One region of the Roseovarius sp. B08 genome, then DNA from elsewhere that is predicted to be linked to it. Evidence: riboswitches for the same ligand, from Rfam matches in the RefSeq annotation. Region 1 holds a riboswitch; the other holds the start of a gene.
What was found. A riboswitch is a leader RNA that binds a small molecule or an ion and turns the genes downstream of it on or off. The one in region 1 is predicted to bind cobalamin.

Region 1 (10,366 bases):
CGAGGTGGCGCACCTGTCGGTAACGCGCCTGCGCTGTGGCCCGGACGGCCCGCTCTCGGTGATCGAGGTCAACCGCACATGAACAATGTCACGGTCTTCGGCCATTTCGGGGAATGGATTCAAGGGCGGCTCGGTCCTTCGGGGCCGGTGGCCCTGATCACCCTGGCCTGTTCCCCGTTGCGTGTCACGGCCCCGTCCGGGGAGGCCCTGCCGTTCACCGCAGACCAACTGGCCCGCTTTGCCGCCGCCCTCGGGCTGGACACCCTCCCCGGCGCGAGCCGCAATTTCGCGCTCGGCATCGGGGCAGGCGGATCGACGGCAACGCTGGTGGCCACCGCAAGGGCAGCGGGCTATGACGGCACGCCGGAACGGCTGGCCAGGGCCTGCATCGCTGTCGAGGGCGCCACCGATCCCCTTATGTTCGACACTCCCGATCAGCACCTCTGGGCCTCCCGGTCGGGCAAGGTGCTCAGAACCATGCCCGCCCCGCCCCGCGCCGCGATCCTTGGAGGCTTGTGGGGCGCGCCCGTGTGTACCGACGCACAGGACCAGGCGTTCGACGATGTGTCCGACCTCGCCGAGGAATGGGCCGCGGCGACCGAGGCACGCGACCTGCCCCGCGTCGCCGCCCTGGCTTCGGACTCCGCGCGCCGTTGCACCGCCCGCCGTGGCCCGCCCGATCCGATGGCCGATCTTGCACGTGATCTCGGCGCATTGGGCATGGTCCGCGCGCATACCGGGTCCGCCCGCGGTCTGATCTTCGCACCGGAAACCATCCCGCCGCACGGCGCATCCGCCCTGCAGGAAGCGGGCCTTGAGGCCATTCTCAGCTTCGAGACAGGCAGCCCATGAGTTTCGCCCTGATGATGCTGGGCGCCCTGGCCCTCGACCTCGCCTTTGGCTGGCCCGATAGGCTCTACGCCCGGATCGGCCACCCGGTCACGTGGCTTGGCCGGGCGATCACGGCGGCCGAGCATCGCCTGAACACCGGCGCCCGCCATCGGCGTCTGATCGCCGGCGGCGTGACAGTCCTCGGGATAATCCTTCTCGCCGCCCTGCCCGCCCTGCTCGTCCAGGCATTTCTGCCCGATGGTTGGACCGGCGCGCTGATCGGCGCGGTGCTGGCCTGGCCGCTCGTCGCCCTGCACTCCATGCACGCGCATGTGGCCGCCGTCGCACGCCCGCTGGCCTCCGGCGATACGCCCGCCGCCCGCCACGCCGTCAGCATGATCGTCGGGCGCGACCCGTCCCGGCTCGATCCGCCAGCCATCGCGCGGGCAGCCACCGAAAGCCTGGCCGAGAACACCTCCGACGGCATCATCGCCCCCGTCTTCTGGGGCGTGATCCTGGGCCTGCCCGGCATCGCCGCCTACAAGGCCATCAACACGATGGATTCCATGATCGGCCACCGCAACGACCGGTTCGAGGCCTTCGGCAAAGCCGCCGCCCGGCTGGATGATCTGGTGAACTGGCTTCCCGCCCGCCTGACCGGGCTTCTCTTCGCACTGGCCTCGGGGGCGTTCTTTCACGCGCTTCACATCATGCGCCAGGACGCGCCCGGGCACCGGTCCCCGAATGCGGGCTGGCCCGAGGCCGCGATGGCCGGTGCCCTGAACGTTCGGCTCTCCGGCCCGCGCATCTATGACGGGCGCGCCAACGAAGAGCCCTGGTTGAACGGCGCCGCCCCCGATCCGACACCCGAAGACCTGGGGCACGCCTTGTCGCTCTACCGGCGCGCGATGGCGCTTTGCGCCCTTGCGCTGGCGGGTCTTGCGCTGCTCTAAGGGCCTCATGACACGGATCCGGGATCACGGCGGCAACCTCGACGCCGCCATCGCCAGGCTGGGCGGCGCCCCCGCCGACTGGCTCGATCTGTCGACCGGCATCAATCCCGAACCCTACCCGGTGCCACCGATCTCTGGCGACGCCTGGGCGGTTCTGCCGCGTAAATCAGACCTGGCGCGGCTGCGCGATGCGGCGGCCAGCGCCTATGCCACCTCCCTGCGCGTCATCCCGATGAACGGCGCCCAAGGCGCAATTCAGCTCGTGCCGTGGCTGGCCAAACCGGGCCGCGCCGCCGTGATGGCCCCCACCTACAACGAACACGCCGCCGCGCTCAGGGCCTGCGGTTGGCAGGTCGCAGAGGTGGCCTCAACAGACGCCGTGCGGGGCGCGGACCTTGCGGTGGTGGTCAACCCGAACAACCCCGACGGCCGCCGCACCTCGCCCGATGCAATGCTCGACCTCGCGAGCGATGTGGGCCTGCTGGTCGTCGACGAAAGCTTCGTCGACCCCGAGCCGCACCTGTCCATCGGCTCAAGGGATTGTCCCGCCAATTGCCTCATCCTGCGATCCTTCGGAAAGTTCTACGGTCTGGCCGGCCTGCGCCTCGGTTTCGCGCTCGCCTCGGGGGCGGTCGCCGACCGTCTCGCCGAGCTGGCAGGCCCCTGGCCCGTCTCCGGTCCCGCCATCGAGATTGCCTGTGCCGCGCTCGCCGACACCGGCTGGCAGGCGCGCACGGTCGAAAGGCTGACGAAAGACGCCGCACGACTGGACGACCTGGCGGCTCGCGCCGGCTGGACCCTGGTCGGAGGCACCCCGCTCTTTCGCACCTACGAGGTGCCCGAGGCCCACACGGCACAAGAGGCCCTTGCAATCAACAGGGTGTGGTCCCGCATCTTCCCCTACTCGAGCCGTTGGCTACGCCTCGGCCTGCCGCCGCGAACCCGATGGACGCAGCTGGAGGCGGCGATCGGCGCCGCCTGACCTCACCTGGCCAGCGCCAGAAGGCCCGCGACATCCAGATGCGCCTCAAGATGCGCCGCCAGTTCATCCAGCGTGCGCTCCACCATGGCCAGGTACCCCAGGTCCGACGCATCTGCCCCGTTCGAGCCAAGCCAGGCCGCGCGGAACCTGTCGTCGCCGAACATGCCATGCAGATAGCTGCCTGCCACGCGACCATCGGCAGACACCGCCCCCTCGTCCATACCAGCCACCCTGGCGAACGGTCTCGCGCGGTCCGGGCCGTCGCTGCGGCCGATGTGAATCTCGTAGCCGGAAAACGTCAGATCCAGCCCCACGTGGTGCGCGTCGACCTGGGCCAGGCTCTTGTCGCCCCCCATGACCGTCTCGATGTCCAGCAGTCCCAGCCCCTGCGTGTCCCCGGGCGGCCCCTCAATCCCGTCAGGGTCAGAGACCATGCGGCCCAGCATCTGGTAGCCGCCGCAGATACCCAGCACGCGGCCACCCCTCCTGTGATGCGCCAGAAGGTCGATGTCCCATCCCTGCCGGCGCAGAAATTCCAGATCGCCACGCGTCGATTTCGAGCCCGGAATGATCACCAGATCGGCGTCGCACGGCAGCACTTGTCCCGGTTGCAGCATCGTGACACGCACGCCCGGCTCCTGCGTCAACGGGTCCAGATCGTCGAAATTCGCGATCCGCGACAGTTGCAGGCAGACGATATGAAACGCGCCCTGGATCGGGCTGTCGGCAATATCCAGCGCGTCCTCCGCCGGCAGCCGCCACGCCTCGGGAAACCACGGCGCCACGCCATAGCCGCGCCACCCCGTGCGCGCCTCGATTTCCCTGTAACCATCCTCGAACAGCGCCGGATCACCGCGGAACTTGTTGATCAGAAACCCCCGATGCGCGCCGCATCCGCCTCCGGCAAAACCGCCTGCGTGCCTATGATCTGCGCGATGACGCCGCCGCGGTCGATATCGCCACACAGGACCACGGGCACGTCCGCCGCCTCGGCAAACCCCATATTCGCGATGTCGCCCTTGCGCAGGTTGATCTCGGCGGGCGAGCCTGCGCCCTCGACGATCACGAGGTCATGCTGTGCGCTGAGCCGGGCAAAGCTGTTCTGCACCGCCGCCATCAGCGTCGGCTTCAGCCTGGAATACTCCACCGCCTTCGCCGTGGTCAGACGCTTGCCCTGCACGATCACCTGTGCGCCCACATCCGTTTCCGGCTTCAGCAGAACCGGGTTCATGTCGGTGTGCAGCGCCACCCCGCAGGCCATAGCCTGCAACGCCTGCGCGCGCCCGATCTCGCCGCCATCATCCGTCACGGCGGCGTTGTTCGACATGTTCTGCGGCTTGAACGGCGCCACGCTCAAGCCCCGCTGCCGCGCCGCCCGGCACAGGCCCGCCACCAGCATCGACTTGCCGACATTCGACCCCGTGCCCTGGATCATTATCGCAGGCATGGCCGGCCCCTGTCACATGGTATCGCCGCCGGGCACTTCCCTCCGCCGGCCACGACCAAACGCATCAGAACTCCACGCCTTTCTGGGCCTTGATCCCGTCCCGGAAGGGGTGCTTGACCATGTTCATCTCGGTCACGAGGTCGGCGGCCTCGATCAGTTCGGGCTTGGCGTTGCGCCCCGTCAGGCAGACATGCGTCATCGCCGGTTTCTCGTGCAGCAGGAAATCCACGACCTCGTCGATATCGATATAGTCATAGCGCAGCGCGATGTTGATCTCGTCCAGCAGCACGAACTTCATCTCGGGGTCGCGAATCTGCTCTTTCGCGATGCGCCAGCCATTCTGCGCCGCGGCAATGTCGCGCTCCCGGTCCTGCGTCTCCCAGGTGAACCCCTCGCCCGAAATGAAGAAGCGGCATTCGTCCGCGAACCGATTGCGCAACATCTCGGCCTCGCCGGTCACCCAGTTGCCCTTGATGAACTGCACCACCGCGCAGGGCATCCCGTGCGCGATGCAACGCAGAATCATCCCGAATCCAGAAGACGACTTGCCCTTGCCCGGCCCGGTATGGACCATGATCAGGCCTTTCTCCTCGGTCTTGTCCGCCATCATGCGGTCGCGCGCGGCCTTTATCTTCTTCATCTTCTCGTTGTGGCGGGCGGTCTTTTCCGCGTCAGACGGGTCGGACATGGGACGTCTCCTTGACACAAGGTGGGTTTTCGCAGCATGTCGCACCGTGTTGGTGCCTGTGTAAACAGGTGAAAAGGGAATGTGCAGCGCAACGCGCCAGGCACAGCCGCCCCCGCGACCGTGAACCGGGAAGGTTTCCACCGCCACTGGCGCAATGCCGGGAAGGCCGGAAACCGTGGGCCGAAAAGCCCGAAACCGCAAGCCGGGAGACCTGCCAACCAGAAGGAAAAAACGGACCGGACGGGGTGTGCCGGGCTCGGATGGGTGGCCACGCGCCACTCCCGCGCGCACCCCTGATACTGGAGGATACATGAGCACGCCCATCGAGCTGCTGATCTGCATCAAGTGCCGCAAGGGGCAGGAGCTCCCCGAGGACGAGCGCCGCCCCGGCCAGCGCCTCTATGAGGAGGTCACGGCGCGTGCGCTGCCCGACGGCGTCACCGTGACACCTGTCGAATGCCTGCAAAACTGCGACGCGGGCTGCACCGCCGCCATGCGCGGCGGCGAACGCTGGACGTATCTGTACGGAAATCTCGACGAAACGTCGCATCCCGACATGCTGCTGGAAGGCGCGGTCCTCTATCAACAGACCGAGGACGGGCTGATCCCGTGGCGCCAGCGCCCCGAACACTTCAAGCGCAACTGCGTTGCGCGCATCCCACCCCTGACCGCAAAGGCTGACCAATGACCGATCTCGCGAAACTTCCCGTCACCGTCATCACGGGCTTTCTGGGCTCCGGCAAGACGACGCTGGTGCGCCACCTGATGCAGAACCCCGGCGGCCGTCGCCTGGCCGTGGTGGTCAACGAATTCGGCGATGTCGGCGTCGACGGCGACATCCTGAAAAGCTGCGCCATCCCCGATTGCCCGGCGGAAAACATCATGGAACTGGCCAATGGCTGCATCTGCTGCACCGTGGCCGACGATTTTATCCCCACGATCGAAGCGCTCATGGCGCTCGATCCGCGCCCCGATCACATCCTGATCGAAACCAGCGGGCTGGCCCTGCCCAAGCCTCTGCTCAAGGCATTCGACTGGCCCGATATCCGTTCCAAGATCACCGTCGACGGTGTCATCGCCCTCGCCGATGCCGAGGCCGTCGCCGCAGGCCGTTTTGCCCCCGATGTGGCCCGGGTCGACGCCCAGCGCCTCGCAGATGACAGCATCGACCACGAAACCCCGCTCTCGGAAGTGTTCGAGGACCAGATTTCCTGCGCCGACATCATCCTGCTGACCAAGCCCGACCTTGCCGGCCCCGACGGCGTGGCGCGCGCCAAGGAGGTCATCGCCGCCGAGGCCCCCCGCCCGCTGCCCGTGGTCGAGGTTGCCGAAGGCGTCGTCGATCCGCGCGTGATCCTCGGGCTGGAAGCCGCAGCAGAAGACGACATGGACGGACGGCCCAGCCACCACGACGACCATGACGATCACGAGCATGACGATTTCGAATCCGTCGTCATCGACATCCCGGAACTGAGCGATCCCGCCGATCTGGTCAGCCGCATCGAAGACTTGGCCAACAGCCAGAACATCCTGCGCGTCAAGGGCTATGCCAGCGTCGCCGGCAAGCCGATGCGCCTTCTGGTGCAGGCCGTGGGCGCGCGCGTGCGCCATCAATACGACCGCCCGTGGAAACCGGACGAGGCCCGCCGCGGGCGTCTCGTGGTCATCGCCGAGCATGACGACGTGAATGTCGACGCGATCCGCGCCGTGCTGGCGCCGGCCGAGGCGGCCGAGTAACCGATGCACGTCGTCTTCCGCGAAAGTCACGGTCTGGAAGAAACCGACACCCCGACCGACCTGGGCCAAAGCCCGGCGGACCTGGTGGTGCTGTCGTTTTCCGACAGCGACCTTGGCGCCTTCGCGGAAGGCTGGCATCGGCGGCGCGACGGCCTGCCCGGCCTGCGTCTGGCAAACCTCACCGCGCTGCGGCACCCGCTGTCGGTCGACACCTATGTCGAACAGACGCTGACCGGCGCCAAGGGCATCCTGATCCGGCTCATCGGCGGGGTGCCCTACTGGGAATATGGGCTGCAGCAGGTCCTGGCCCTGGCGCAGGAGAAAGGCATCGCGCTCGCCGTCCTGCCCGCCGACGGCCGGCCCGACCCCCGGCTCGACGCCTATTCCACCCTGCCCGTCTCGACCCTGCGAAGGCTGGCAGAGCTTTGCGACAACGGCGGCAGCATCGCGGCACAGGCCGCCCTGCAACAACTGTCGCTGGCCGCGGGCCTATACGCCGCGCCGGTGCGCGGGGCCAAGGTGCTGCCCATGGTGGGCGCCTGGACGCCCGAGCACGGTGCCTGCTGCCCGCTCGTCGACCTGCCCGTCACCCAGACCCGCATCCTGATCGTCTTCTACCGCTCCTACGTGGTGGCCGCCGACCTCGCCCCGATCGAGGCACTGATGCGGGCCTTCCAGGCGCGGGGCCACCACGTTCGCGCGCTCTTCACCCCGTCGCTCAAGGCCCCCGAGGCAGCGGGCTGGCTGCGCCGGCAGGTGCAGGCCTACGCCCCCCACGCCATCGTCAACGCCACTGCGTTTTCCGGCAAGGGCGACGACGGCACCTCGCCGCTCGACGCGGGAGGCGTGCCGGTCTTTCAGGCCGCGCTGGCAACCTCCACCCGCGACGCCTGGGACGGCTCCGAACGCGGCCTGTCGCCCGCTGACCTTGCCATGCATGTCGTCCTGCCCGAGGTCGACGGCCGCCTGACCGGCGGCACGATCTCGTTCAAGGAACCGGGCACGCGCGATCCGGACCTCGAATTCTCCCGCTTTGCACACCGGGCCGAGCCGGACCTGACCGCCGCACTCGTGGCCCGCGTGCAAGGCTGGCTCGACCTCGCCGCCACGCCCGCCGCGTCGCGTCATCCGGCGATTATCCTCTCCACCTATCCCGGCAAGGATTGGCAGATGGGCCACGCCGTGGGCCTCGACGCCCCCGCCTCGGCCCGCGCCATCCTGTCGGACCTGCGCGACGCGGGCTACACGCTGGACGCGACACCGGCGGCACTGGAAGACCGCCTGCTGGCGCGCGACATGCGCCTGCCGCTTGCGGACTACAAGACGCTGCTGGCGCGGCTCCCGGCCCCTCTGCGCGAGGACCTCTACCTTGCCTGGGGCCGTCCCGAGGACGACGCCGACGCGCAGGACGGGGAATTCCGTTTCGCCGCCCTGCGCCTCGGCAACGCCATCGTCGCGCTGCAACCCGAACGCGGCACGCCCAAGGCCCGCGACGACGACTACCACGACCTGTCCCGCGTGCCCCGCCACGCCTATGTCGCCTTCTACCTCTGGCTTCAGACCCAGGCCGACGCACTCATCCATATCGGCGCGCATGGCACGCTTGAATGGCTGCCGGGCAAGGCCGTCGCCCTGTCCCCCGCCTGCTGGCCCGAGGCGCTGACCGGCGCGCTGCCCGTCATCTACCCTTTCATCGTCAACGACCCCGGCGAGGCCGCGCAGGCCAAGCGCCGCATCGGTGCGGTGACTCTTGGCCACGTGCCCCCGCCGATGCAGGCCAGCGCAGCGCCCGACCGCCTGTCGACGCTGGAATCGCTGCTTGACGAGTTCTCCACCGCCGACGGGCTCGACCCCGCCGCCGCGACCGCCTGCAGGCCGATATCCGCGCCGAGGCGCAGGCGCTCGGTGTCGAGGACGACCTGGGCCTCGACCGCGCCACATCGACCGCCGATGCGATCACCCGCATCGACCGTTTTGTGTGCGACATCAAGGAAAGCATGTTTGGCGACGGCCTGCACATCTGGGGCCGACCGGATACCGACGCGGAACCGATGCAAAACAGCGCCTTGGCCGAGCGGCAATCCCTGCTCGACGCGCTCGACGGACGCCGCATCGCGGCGGGCCCCTCCGGCTCGCCCTATCGCGGCCGCGACGACGTGCTGCCCACCGGGCGCAACCTCTTCACCACCGATCCCCGCTCTGTTCCCACGCGGGCCGCACACGCCCAGGGCGTCAGGCTGGCCGAGGAACTGATCCGCCGCCACCTGCAGGAAGAAGGCGACTGGCCCCGCGGCCTGATCGTCGATCTCTGGGGCTCCGCCACCATGCGCACGGCGGGCGAGGAATTCGCCATGGCCCTGCATTTGTTGGGCGTCAAGCCGGTCTGGGACAAGGGCTCGGCACGGGTCTCAGGGCTGGAGGTTCTGCCCATCGCCGAACTCGACCGCCCCCGCATCGACGTCACCCTGCGCGTCTCGGGCCTTTTCCGCGACGTGTTCCCGACCCTCTCGGGCCTCTTCTCTCAAGCCGTGCGCGCCCTCGAACAACGCGACGAAGCCCCCGACTGGAACCCCTATGCCGGTCACGCCTCGGGCGCGCGCGTCTATGGCCCCGCCCCCGGCAGCTTCGGCCTCGGCATGGGCGCCGCACCCGAAACCTACACTCCGGAGGCCCGCAGCCAGGCGGGCGAGGCCTGGCTCTCCGCCTCCGCCTGGGCGCTCGACGGCGACGAGGCCACGCGCGACGATGCCGGCATCCGCGCCCGGGTCGAAAACGCCGACAGCTTCGTCCACCTTCAGGACCTGCCCGAAACCGACCTTCTGCTGGCCGCCGACTATGCCACGCACGAGGCCGGGTTTGCCGCCGCGCAATCTGTCACCGGCGGGCACGCCGCGCTTTACCATCTCGACAACACCGATCCCAAGCGCCCGCGCGCCCGCACCCTGCCCGAGGAAATCGCACGCGTGGTCCATGCCCGTGCCACCAACCCCGGCTGGATCGCGGGCATGAAGCGGCATGGCTTCCGGGGCGCCGCCGAGATCGCCGCCACGCTCGACCACATGGCCGCCTTCGCCCATCTCGCGCAGGTCGTCGGCCCGCATCTCTTTGACGCCTACCACGACGCGACGCTGGGCGACCCCGACACCGATGCCTTTTTGCGCGAGGCCAACCCCGAAGCGTATGCCGCCATGCAGGACCGGTTCCGCGCCTTGCTAGATGCCGGCCTTTGGCAGACCCGCCGCAACGCCATCCTGGCCGGGCTGGAAGACAGCGCATGAACGGTGCCGCGCCCCCGATCGTCAAGGGCTGGTGCCCCGGCGCGCACCGCCCGATGATGTCGGGCGACGGGCTGGTCGTGCGCGTGCGGCCCTTCCGGGGGGAGCTGACCAAGGCGCAGGTTCTGGCCCTGTGCGACCTGTCGCGGCGCTACGGCAACGGCGTGATCGACCTCACCTCACGGGCCAACCTGCAACTGCGCGGCGTCACCGAGGCCGACCATCCCGCCCTGCTTGCCGCCCTCGACACGCTTGGCCTGATAGATGCCGACCCCGCCATCGAGGGTCATCGCAACATCCTTGTCCCGGCCCGGCGCGATGCGGGCGGGCTGACCGACCGGCTCTATGACCGGGTCCTCGCCACCCTTCCTGACCTGCCCGACCTGCCTCAGAAGATGGGCTTTGCCATCGACACCGGGCCAGCGGCATGTCTGGTCGACGGCTCGGCGGATT
Region 2 (10,366 bases), 1.9 Mb from region 1:
GGGACCTCGGCGCTGTTCGTGCTGGTGGCGCTGTGCGCGCCCGCGCTTTATGCGACCGAGGGCAACCTGGTGGCGAAATGGGGCACGCAGGGACTGGACCCGATGCAGGTGATCATCGGGGCGTCAATGATCGGGTCGGTCGTGGCGCTGCCCATCGCGGTGGGCACCGGGCAGTGGATCAACCCGCTGGAAGGCGTGGGCGTGCCGGAGCTGGCGCTGGTGGGGGCGGCGGCGCTGCACGCGCTGGTCTATGCCTCTTACGTCTGGATGGTAGGCCACGCCGGCTCGGTCTTTTCGGCGCAGACCTCGTACATGGTGACGGCGGCGGGCGTGCTATGGTCGATGGCGCTGTTGGGGGAAAGCTATTCGATATGGGTCTGGCTGGCGCTGGGGGTGATGATGCTGGGCATGTTCCTGGTGCAACCCCGGGCGGCGCGGGTTCTTGTGCCGGGGCGCGTGATAGATGAGAATGCCGGACACGGCATGACATCGGATCGGGACAGGCAGAGCTGATGCAATTCATGGAACTTTCGCAGGGCGCCCAGCCTTGGGTGGCCCTCGGTGTGGTCGCGGTGATGTTCGTGCTGTTCATCCGGGAGACCTATCCCACCGAGGTGGTGGCGCTGAGCGGGGCGGCCGTGCTGCTGGCGCTGGGGGTGCTGCCCTACGGCGCGGGCCTTGAAGTGCTGTCGAACCCCGCGCCCTGGACCATCGCGGGGATGTTCGTGGTGATGGGAGCGCTGGTGCGCACCGGGGCGCTGGAGGCGTTCACCACGGTGGCGGACCGGCAGGCCAAGGTGAACCCGAAGCTGGCGATCGGGATGCTGATGGCCTTTGTCGTATTCGGCTCGGCCTTCATGAACAACACGCCAGTGGTGGTGGTAATGATCCCGATTTTCGTGCAACTGGCGCGGACCCTGGGGGTAACTGCCTCGAAGATGTTGATTCCGTTGAGTTACGCTGCAATTTTGGGCGGCACGCTGACGCTGATCGGAACCTCGACGAACCTGCTGGTCGACGGGGTGGCGCGGGCGCAGGGGATGGCACCGTTCGGGATTTTCGAGGTGACGCCGCTGGCGCTGTGCCTTGTGGCCTGGGGGGCGTTCTACCTTTATTTCATCGCGCCGCGTCTGTTGCCGGAGCGCGAGAGCATGGCGGACATGCTGTCGGACCGCTCGAAGATGAAGTTCTTTACCGAGGCGGTGATCCCGCCCGACAGCAACCTGATCGGCCGCGAGGTGACCGGTGTGCAGCTCTTCAAGCGGGAAGGCGTGCGGCTGGTGGACGTGGTGCGCGGCGACATCTCGCTGCGGCGCAACCTGCAGGGGTCGAGTTGCAGGTGGGCGACCGGGTGGTACTGCGCACCCAGATGACCGAGCTTCTGAGCCTGCAACGCAACAAGGAACTGAAGCGCGTCGACCAGGTGTCACAGGTGGAGACGACGACGGTGGAAGTGCTGATCACGCCGGGCTGCAAGATGGTGGGGCGGAGCCTGGGCTCGTTGCGCCTGCGTCGGCGGTTCGGGGTTTATCCGCTGGCGGTGCATCGGCGGAACCAGAATATCGGCCGGCAGCTCGATGACCTGATCGTGCGGGTGGGCGATACGCTGCTGCTGGAAGGCGCGCCGGAGGATATCAAGCGGCTGGCGGGCGAGATGGACCTGGTGGACGTCAGCCAGCCCTCGGCCAAGGCATTCCGGCGCGGCCACGCGCCGGTGGCGCTGGCGGCGATGGCGGGGATCGTGATCCTGGCGGCGATGGGCGTGGCACCGATCCTGGCGCTGACGGTGATCGCGCTGGCGGTGGTGCTGTTGTCGCGCTGCATCGACGCGGAGGAGGCGTTTTCCTTTGTCGATGGGCGGCTGCTGGCGCTGATCTTCTCGATGCTGGCCATCGGGGCGGCGCTGGATGCGTCTGGCGCGGTGCGGCTGATCGTGAACGCGGTGGCGCCGGCGCTGTCCGCCTTGCCGCCGTTCCTGATCGTCTGGGCGATCTATCTTCTGACCTCGATCCTGACGGAGCTGGTGAGCAACAACGCGGTCGCCGTGGTGGTGACGCCCATTGCCATCGGGCTGGCGGATGCGATGGGGATCGACGCCCGGGCGCTGGTGGTGGCGGTGATGGTTGCGGCTTCGGCCAGCTTTGCCACGCCCATCGGGTACCAGACCAACACGCTGGTCTACGGCCCAGGGGGATACAAGTTTACCGATTTTCTGAAGGTGGGCGTGCCGCTGAACCTGAGCGTGGGTCTGTTGGCCAGTGCGCTGATCCCGTTCATCTGGCCGCTGTGAGGTGGCGTCAGAATTCCGAATATTTTTGGAGAATGTGAAAGCCGGCAGGATTTCTCCCGCAGGCTGCAGGTTGCGGCGGTCGACAGGACCGTTGGCGCGGCGCGCCAAACGGGTCTTGCCGTGTTCTTCGGTTGCCGCGATCGGCACTTGCCCTGCAGCACGATCGCCTCCGGCCACTCGGTAAGGTGACGGGGCGGAAAGGCCCCGCCCGCCTATCGCAACGCGGCCAAGCTCTCAGCTGCCGCCGCGCGTGCCTTGCGTCGCGGCCATGGCGACGCGTGTGACCGCGTGGATCTTGGTCAGGCCATCCTCGCCGGCGGTGTCGTAGTCGAACTGAAGCCGGTCGCCAGCGGCGAGGTCGGTGGGCAGAGCGATGTCGCCGGGAATGTACCACACCGTCTTGTCGGAGAGGACGAGAACGCCGGTGTCGCGGTCGAAGGAGACCACGTTGCCTTGGGTCTGGTCGGCGAAGGCGGGAAGGGCCGCGAACGCGGCGAGGGCCGTTGCGATGATGATGCGCATGTCTGTATATCCAGGGGAGGAAAGCACTCTTGGCGCGACCCCGCGCCTTGTAGCCGCCGGGCGGAGCCTCGCACCCGGATGCGGCGAAGATCGGATGAGACTTCCCCTGCGTCAAGATGCAAGGCGCGAAATTTTGCGGGGCGAACGCGGTTTCGGGCGGATTTTCGCGCGTCGGATGCCAAGACGCTTGCCTGAATTGGCGGCTTGGGGAAAAAACCTCGAAACAACGAGGGATACCGTGATGCGGCGTATAATGACCTTGATGCTGATTTGCATGGTGGCGGGGTGCAGTGCAAAGGAGGCTCCGGAGCCGCCGACGCGGCACAACCCACCGCTTTACCCCAACGAGACGCCGCAGATCCGGGCCTTGATCAACCAGTATGCCGATGACTACGAGGTTCCGAGGTCGCTGGTGCACCGGGTGGTGCAGCGCGAGAGTGACTACCGTCCCAAGGCCCGCAATGGACCCTACTGGGGAATGATGCAGATCCTGCCTGCCACGGCGCGGGGCATGGGGTTCCAGGGGCAGGCGAACGACCTGCTGAATCCCGAGACAAACTTGAAATATGCGGTGAAGTACCTGCGCGGTGCGTGGCTGGTCTCGGACGGCAGCGAGCCCGATGCGGTGATGTGGTACGCGCAAGGCTATTACTATGCTGCGCGGGACAAGTGCCTGCTGGTCGAGACCGGCCTGCGCGAGCGCGAGATCGCGCGGCACTGCCGCTGAGGCGCACCGTTCAGAGCGGCCAGAAGACCAGGATCGCCGGGACGGACACGGCGACCACGATGATCTCCAAGGGCAGGCCCATGCGCCAGTAATCGCCGAAGGCATAGCCGCCGGGGCCGAGGATCAGCGTGTTGTTCTTGTGCCCTATGGGCGTGAGGAAGGCCGAGGAAGCCGCCACCGCGACAGCCATCAGGAACGGGTCGGGCGAAACGTCCAGCGCGTTTGCCATCTGGATGCCCACCGGCGCCGCGACGATGGTGGTAGCGGTGTTGTTGAGCACGTCCGAGAGGGTCATCGTGACCACCATCAGCACGGTCAGGATCGCCCAGGCGGGCAGCCCCTGGGTCAGGTCCACGAGCGCGCCGGCGATAAGGGCGGTGCCGCCGGCCTCTTCCAGCGCGGCACCGAGGGGGATCATCGAGCCGAGCAGCACCACGACCGGCCATTCGATATGTGTATAGAGTTCCGAGGGTGGCACGATGCGGGTCAGCACGTAGGCCATGACAACAAGTCCCAGCGCGATGGGCAGGTAGATGAGCCCGAAGCTGGCTGCGGCGACGGCCGCGGCGAAGAGGCCGATGGCGGCCCACGTCTTGCGGTCCTGCGTGACTTTCAGGCCCCGCTCGGCCAGCGGCAGGCAGCCAAGCCACTCGGTCACGTCCGAGCCGGTTTCATGCGGCACCAGCAGAAGCAGGATATCGCCCGGCTGGATCGTGGTCTTGCGGACCTGATCGCGAATCTGGCGGCCGCGACGGGAAATGCCCATCAGCACCGACCGTTGACGCCAGTTGAGGCCCACGGACTGTGCCGTGCGACCGGCGATGCGGGCGTCGCGGGGTACCACGACCTCGATCATGTCGAGCCCTTCACCGGCAGCGCGGAGCTTGTCCTCGCGCGTGGAGTCCGAAAAGGCGAGCGAGAGCGCGGAGCGAAACTCGTCGAGCGCGTCGGGGGTGGCCTCGATCACCAGCGCGTCGCCGGCCTGCAGGATGGTGTTGCGTGCCCGGCCATAACGTCGTTTGCCGTCGCGGACCAGGCCGAGAAGGGCGACGTCGTTGCTGTCGGCATCCTCCTGAAGTTCGGCGAGGCGTTTGCCGATCTGGGCGCTGTCCTCGGGGATCGTCAATTCGGCGAGGTAATCGGCCAATTCGGCGGCGTGTAGGGCGCTGTCGTCGCGAGCCGGTATGAGCCGCCAGCCAATGACGGCGACGAAGACGAGACCTGCAAGCGCGGTGACGGCGCCGACCGGGGCGAAATCGAACATCGAGAAAGGTGTACCCAATGCGTCCTCCCGGATGCCGGCGATGATGATGTTCGGTGGTGTGCCGATCAGCGTGGCCATGCCGCCAAGGATGGTGGCGAACGACAGGGGCATGAGGCTGAGACCCGGAGAGCGTTTCGCCTTGCGGGCGGTCTGCACGTCGACTGGCATCAGCAGAGCGAGGGCGGCGACATTGTTCATGAAGGCCGAGAGCACGCCGCCGATGCCGCCCATTATGGTGATGTGCGCGCCAAGGCTGCGCGAGCTGTCGACCAGCGTGCGGGTGATGAGGAAGACCGCGCCGGAGCGCACCAGCCCCGCCGAGACAACCAGGACCAGCGCCACGATGATTGTCGCTGGGTGGCCGAAGCCGGAGAAGGCAGCGTCGACCGGCACCACCCCCACCACCACGCCGATCAGCAGCGCCCCGAAGGCCACGATATCATAGCGGTAGCGCCCCCAGAGCAGGAGCGCGAAGACGCCGCCGAAGAGGGTGAAGAGGATGATCTGGTCCTGGGTCATGAGCGCTGCCTGTCTTGTGCGGCGGCGCGGGCCGCGCCTTGTGCCGGACAGCGTACCGTCAAGACGTCGGCGCGCAACAGGCGATTGGCGGGATTGCACAGGGGCCTGCGCCTGATTTATAGAGGCGTGAACTTCACGAATGTCATCGGAGGCATGTCATGGCCGGCCACTCAAAATGGGCCAATATCCAGCACCGCAAGGGCCGTCAGGATGCCCAGCGGGCGAAGCTCTTTTCCAAGCTGTCGAAAGAGATCACGATCGCCGCCAAGATGGGCGATCCGGACCCCGACAAGAACCCGCGTTTGCGGCTGGCGGTCAAGCAGGCCAAGTCGCAGTCGATGCCCAACGACAATATCGACCGGGCGATCAAGAAATCGGTCGCGGGCGAGGGCGAGGATTACGAGGAAATCCGGTACGAGGGCTATGGGCCCAACGGCGTGGCGGTGATCGTCGAGGCGATGACCGACAACCGCAACCGGACCGCCAGCACGGTGCGTTCGACCTTTACCAAGCATGGCGGGAACCTGGGTGAGACGGGCTCTGTCGGGTTCATGTTCGAGCGCAAGGGGCAGGTGACCTACCCTCCGGATGCGGGTGACGGCGACACGGTGATGATGGCCGCGATCGAGGCCGGGGCCGAGGACGTGGAATCGGGCGAGGACGGGCATGTGATCTGGTGTGCGGACACGGACCTGAACGATGTCTCGACCGCGCTGGAGGCGGAGCTGGGCGAGAGCGAGGAGACCAAGCTGGCCTGGCGTCCGACGACCACGACCGAACTCGACCTGGAAGGCATGCAGAAGCTGATGAAGCTGATCGACGCGCTGGAAGACGATGACGACGTGCAGAACGTCACGACGAATTTCGAGGCCAGCGACGCGGTGATGGACCAGCTTGCGGCGGAGTGATCCGTTCACAGGACCGGCTTTGAGCGGCGCCCGTTGCGGGCGCCGCTTTTCGTTCGGGGGGAGGTCGGGCTGTGATGCGCAACATCGTGGACCTTTGTGCCGCGGTGCGGCATCCTGTGCTCAGCCACAGGAGATACACATGCAGATCGACCATGAAGACGAAGAGAGCAAGGGGCGCTACGTGACCCGGATCGACGATGGACCGGAGGCCGAACTGACCTATTCCAAGCTTGGGAGCAACGCCATCATCATCGACCACACCGGCGTGCCGGAGGCCTATCGCGGCCAGGGGGTGGGAGTGGCGCTGGTGACACGGGCGGTGGAGGATGCCCGTGCGGCGGGCAAGAAGATAACGCCGCTTTGTCCCTTTGCCGCGGCGCAGTTTCGCAGACATCCCGAGTGGGCGGACGTTTTGGCCTGAGGCAGATGTCGGCGCCGGGACGTTCAAGGTCGCAATCGCGGGTTGCGTCAGCGTTCGGTTGGCGGCACATTGAGACTCCCGAAGGTGCCGCGCAGGTCGCGGAGAATTGGGAAGCCGGTGCAAGTCCGGCGCTGCCCCCGCAACGGTAAGGATGGGGGATACCGCAGATGGCCACTGGGGCGCGACGCCCCGGGAAGGCGCGCGTATCCGCACCCCCGCCAAGCCCGGAAACCAGCCTTTGGGTATGACGTCGAACCGCGGGGGGGCGGTGCGGGCGGTGGACCGGGAAAGACCGGTCCTCGCACGGCTTTCCTTCGCCCCATGCCGGCCCGGGGTGTGGCCGGAGGAAGAGCAGAAAAGATGAGCCTGACACCGATCATGGATGGACTGGAACGCAGCGGTGCCACGGGCGCCGAGGCCGAGGCAATTGCGCGGCTGGGGTTTCTGGAATGGGTATTTGCCTATCCGGGTGCCGTGACAGCCCGGGTGGTGCACGAGGCCTTGTCCGAGCCGGCCGTGCAAAACGCCGGCAGCGCGGCGGCGCGTGCGTTCGTGGATGTGCTGGAAGAGGCGGGGCAGGCCGCGCCGATGACCCGCTGGCGGCGCGGGCGGGCGGGCCGAATGGTGCACTGACATCACCAGACCGGCTGGCTCTGCGGCTTGGCGAGGCAGGGCTTGTCCGGGGCGAAGGCGGTTAACGACCGGCGATGTGGAGGATCGTGTTGGGGGAAAGAAAAAACGGCGACGCCAGGGAGGAGGAGAGGCGCCGCCGTTCTTTACGTCGGGTCCCAGGGAGGAGGAAGGGACCGTTCGTTCAGTAGGGCTCGTATCGAGCCCGGGTATTGCCGGGACCGCACAAGGGAGGAGAGGCGGTATCCCGAACAGGTACCAAACGGGAGGAGCGGCACCTGATTGTTTTAGCGAGCGTTTGGCGCGGTGGCCGTCTCGTTCGCTGTTGGGTTAAAGATAGCGATATGCTGCGCCTGCACAATGGATTTTGCTGCAATGCAGCTATGCAGGAAGCGCATAGAGGAATAGTATAATTTTTACTTTTATTTTCATCTGTTTGATGGATTTTTGTGCGGGTTTGAGACGGGGGTTGTGCCCGCGTTCAAAAATGCCACTTTCGGTGTCGAGAATGCATGGAGACCGGGCATGACAGAAATACTCGACAATGTGCGTACGCAGCTGGAACGGCTGGAACTTCCGGACGGTGGCAATGTCATATCCCGTGACATGGTGCGTGCGATGCGCATTGAAAACGGCGAAGTGCGATTCGTGCTGGAGGCGCCGAGTGCCGAAATGGCCCGCCAGATGGAGCCGCTGAGGGCCGCCGCCGAGCGCGCGGCGCTTTCCGTCGAGGGGGTGCGTTCGGCTCAGGTTGCGCTGACGGCGGAGGCGGCCGAGGCCCCCGCGCCCACGCTGAAGGTCGGGCGGCATCCCGAAGGCGGCAGCGCCTCGATCCGGCCGGGCGGGGTAAAGTCGATTCTTGCGGTGGCGTCCGGCAAGGGGGGCGTGGGCAAGTCGACCATGGCGTCGAACCTAGCGGTGGCGTTGGCGCGGGCGGGGCGGCGCGTGGGCCTGCTCGACGCCGATATTCACGGGCCGAGCCTGCCAAGGATGATGGGCGTGACCGAGCGGGCCAGCAGCCCGGACGGCAAGATCCTGACACCTCTGGAGGCGCATGGCGTCAAGATGATGTCCATCGGGCTGATGATCGAGGAGGACCGCGCCGTTGTCTGGCGGGGACCGATGCTCATGGGCGCGCTGCAACAGATGATGAGCCAGGTGGACTGGGGTGATCTGGACGTGCTGCTGGTGGATCTGCCGCCGGGGACGGGGGACGTGCAACTGACCCTGTGCCAGAGGGCGGCGCCCACCGGCGCGCTGGTGGTGTCGACGCCGCAGGATGTGGCGCTTCTGGATGCGCGCAAGGCGATCGACATGTTCAACACGCTTAAGACGCCGGTGCTTGGCCTGATCGAGAACATGTCGATGTTCCACTGCCCGCAATGCGGGTACGAGGCGGCGATCTTTGGCCATGGTGGCGTGGCGCAGGAGGCCGAACGGCTGGGCCTGCCCCTGTTGGGCGCCTTGCCGATAGATCTGGAAACCCGGTTGGGCGGCGACGCGGGCCGGCCTGTCGCGCTGGGGGACGGTGCGGTGGCGGAGGCCTATGCGCGGCTTGCGGACAGGCTGGTGCAGGGCGGGATGGCGTAGCGCCTTTCGTTCATGGGACATGCCGGGAATGGTGGGTGTTACCCACCTTACCTGCGTTGCGCCCGCAGCCCCACCGTCACGGTGTCCTGATCCTCCATTAACCCCTCGTTGATATTTCCCTGAGCCCGGGTGCGGTCCGTTTCGCGCCTATGGCTGGCAATCACGTGACGCCTGGGGGACGGCCCCCGGCGCGGAAAGGGAAATTCATGAACAAGGCAATTACCGATGGCATCGTCTTCATGCCGCCGGCCTTCGCGAACGGGCTTGATGTCTGGTCGAGCGAGAACGGCACGCCGGGGTCGGACACATATGATGGCGCCGCCAATGCCGCCTTCGTCCCCGCCGACCAGGATTTCGGCGGCGCGCTGGAGGTCCAGAAGGTCCAGGGCACGCAGAGGCTGCGCTACATGGGCGAGACGCCGATCCTGCCCGGCTGTTACCTGCAGATCACCGCGCGGGTGAAGGCGGTGTCCGGCAACCTGCCCAACGTGCGGATCGCCGGCTGGGCCGGGGGCGCGGGAGGTGCCCACGTGACAGGCCTGACCGAAGTGGGGCCGAGTGTTGCGCTGACGACCTATGGCGAGGTGGTCGAGGTCACGGCCGTCGTCGGCAGCGGTGAGCGTGGCGGCGTCGACATGGTCTGGGGAACCGGGCCGCTTTACGGGCATTTCGGCATCGACCTGACCGGGCCGAATGGCGGTGTGGTGCGCATCGACGATATCCGCATCGAGGATGCGACGAATTTTTTCCTGCGCGACATCGTCGGCATGGTCGATGTGCGCGATTACGGCGCGCTTGGCGATGGCAGCACCAATGATCTGCCGGCCTTCGAGGCGGCAGACGCTGCAGCCAACGGGCGCACGGTGCTCGTGCCGGCGGGCACCTACTATCTTGCCGACAGCCTGACCATGCAGAGCAAGGTCAGCTTCGAGGGGGAAGTGACCATGCCCGTCGACAAGATCTTCGAACTGGTCAACGATTTCGACTTTTCCAAGTATGTCGATGCGTTCGGTGGCGATACCGAGATGGCGTTCAAGAAAGCCTATCAGGCGCTGCTGAACAACCCGGGACATGTAGAGCTGGACATGAAAGGGCGCAAGGTGGCCCTGCGCGAACCCGTGGACATGCAGGCCGCCGTGCCGAACCGCACAACCTACAAGACGCGGCACCTGATCAAGAACGCGCAGTTCTCGGTGTTTCCGGGGCCGAACTGGGACACGGATACCGTCACCTCGCAGGCCACGTACAGCGCCGGTGACAACAAGCGGCTGACCAGCGTGGCCAACGTGGCCAACATCCAGGTGGGGTCCCTGGTGACCGGCAACGGGGTGGGGCGCGAGGTTTACGTGCGTGCCAAGAACGTGGGCGCCCAGACCGTGACGCTGAGCCAGCCGCTTTACGATGCGGAAGGCACGCAGAACTACACCTTCAGGCGCTTCAAATACATGTGGGATTTCAGCGGCTTCGACCAGATTTCCAAATTCGCGGTGTCCAA

Region 2: it holds a riboswitch for cobalamin, as region 1 does, so the genes downstream of both, ACSQ76_RS08485 (hypothetical protein) here and ACSQ76_RS18110 (DUF1636 family protein) in region 1, are expected to answer to the same signal.

The regions. Positions count from the first base shown of each region.
Region 1 is NZ_JBPRLW010000001.1:3,554,168-3,564,533, forward strand. Features, by position in the region: gene ACSQ76_RS18080 (histidine phosphatase family protein) at 1-82, shown strand, start outside; gene ACSQ76_RS18085 (hypothetical protein) at 79-852, shown strand; gene cbiB (adenosylcobinamide-phosphate synthase CbiB) at 849-1,784, shown strand; gene cobD (threonine-phosphate decarboxylase CobD) at 1,801-2,766, shown strand; partial or broken gene ACSQ76_RS18100 (cobyric acid synthase) at 2,769-4,213, opposite strand; gene cobO (cob(I)yrinic acid a,c-diamide adenosyltransferase) at 4,278-4,901, opposite strand; cobalamin riboswitch at 4,935-5,134, shown strand; gene ACSQ76_RS18110 (DUF1636 family protein) at 5,212-5,589, shown strand; gene cobW (cobalamin biosynthesis protein CobW) at 5,586-6,638, shown strand; partial or broken gene cobN (cobaltochelatase subunit CobN) at 6,642-9,916, shown strand; gene ACSQ76_RS18125 (hypothetical protein) at 9,913-10,366, shown strand, end outside.
Region 2 is NZ_JBPRLW010000001.1:1,663,184-1,673,549, forward strand. Features, by position in the region: gene ACSQ76_RS08450 (DMT family transporter) at 1-513, shown strand, start outside; partial or broken gene ACSQ76_RS08455 (SLC13 family permease) at 513-2,290, shown strand; gene ACSQ76_RS08460 (hypothetical protein) at 2,525-2,812, opposite strand; gene ACSQ76_RS08465 (transglycosylase SLT domain-containing protein) at 3,054-3,539, shown strand; gene ACSQ76_RS08470 (SLC13 family permease) at 3,550-5,322, opposite strand; gene ACSQ76_RS08475 (YebC/PmpR family DNA-binding transcriptional regulator) at 5,481-6,230, shown strand; gene ACSQ76_RS08480 (GNAT family N-acetyltransferase) at 6,370-6,651, shown strand; cobalamin riboswitch at 6,717-6,905, shown strand; gene ACSQ76_RS08485 (hypothetical protein) at 7,012-7,284, shown strand; gene ACSQ76_RS08490 (Mrp/NBP35 family ATP-binding protein) at 7,807-8,871, shown strand; gene ACSQ76_RS08495 (glycosyl hydrolase family 28-related protein) at 9,078-10,366, shown strand, end outside.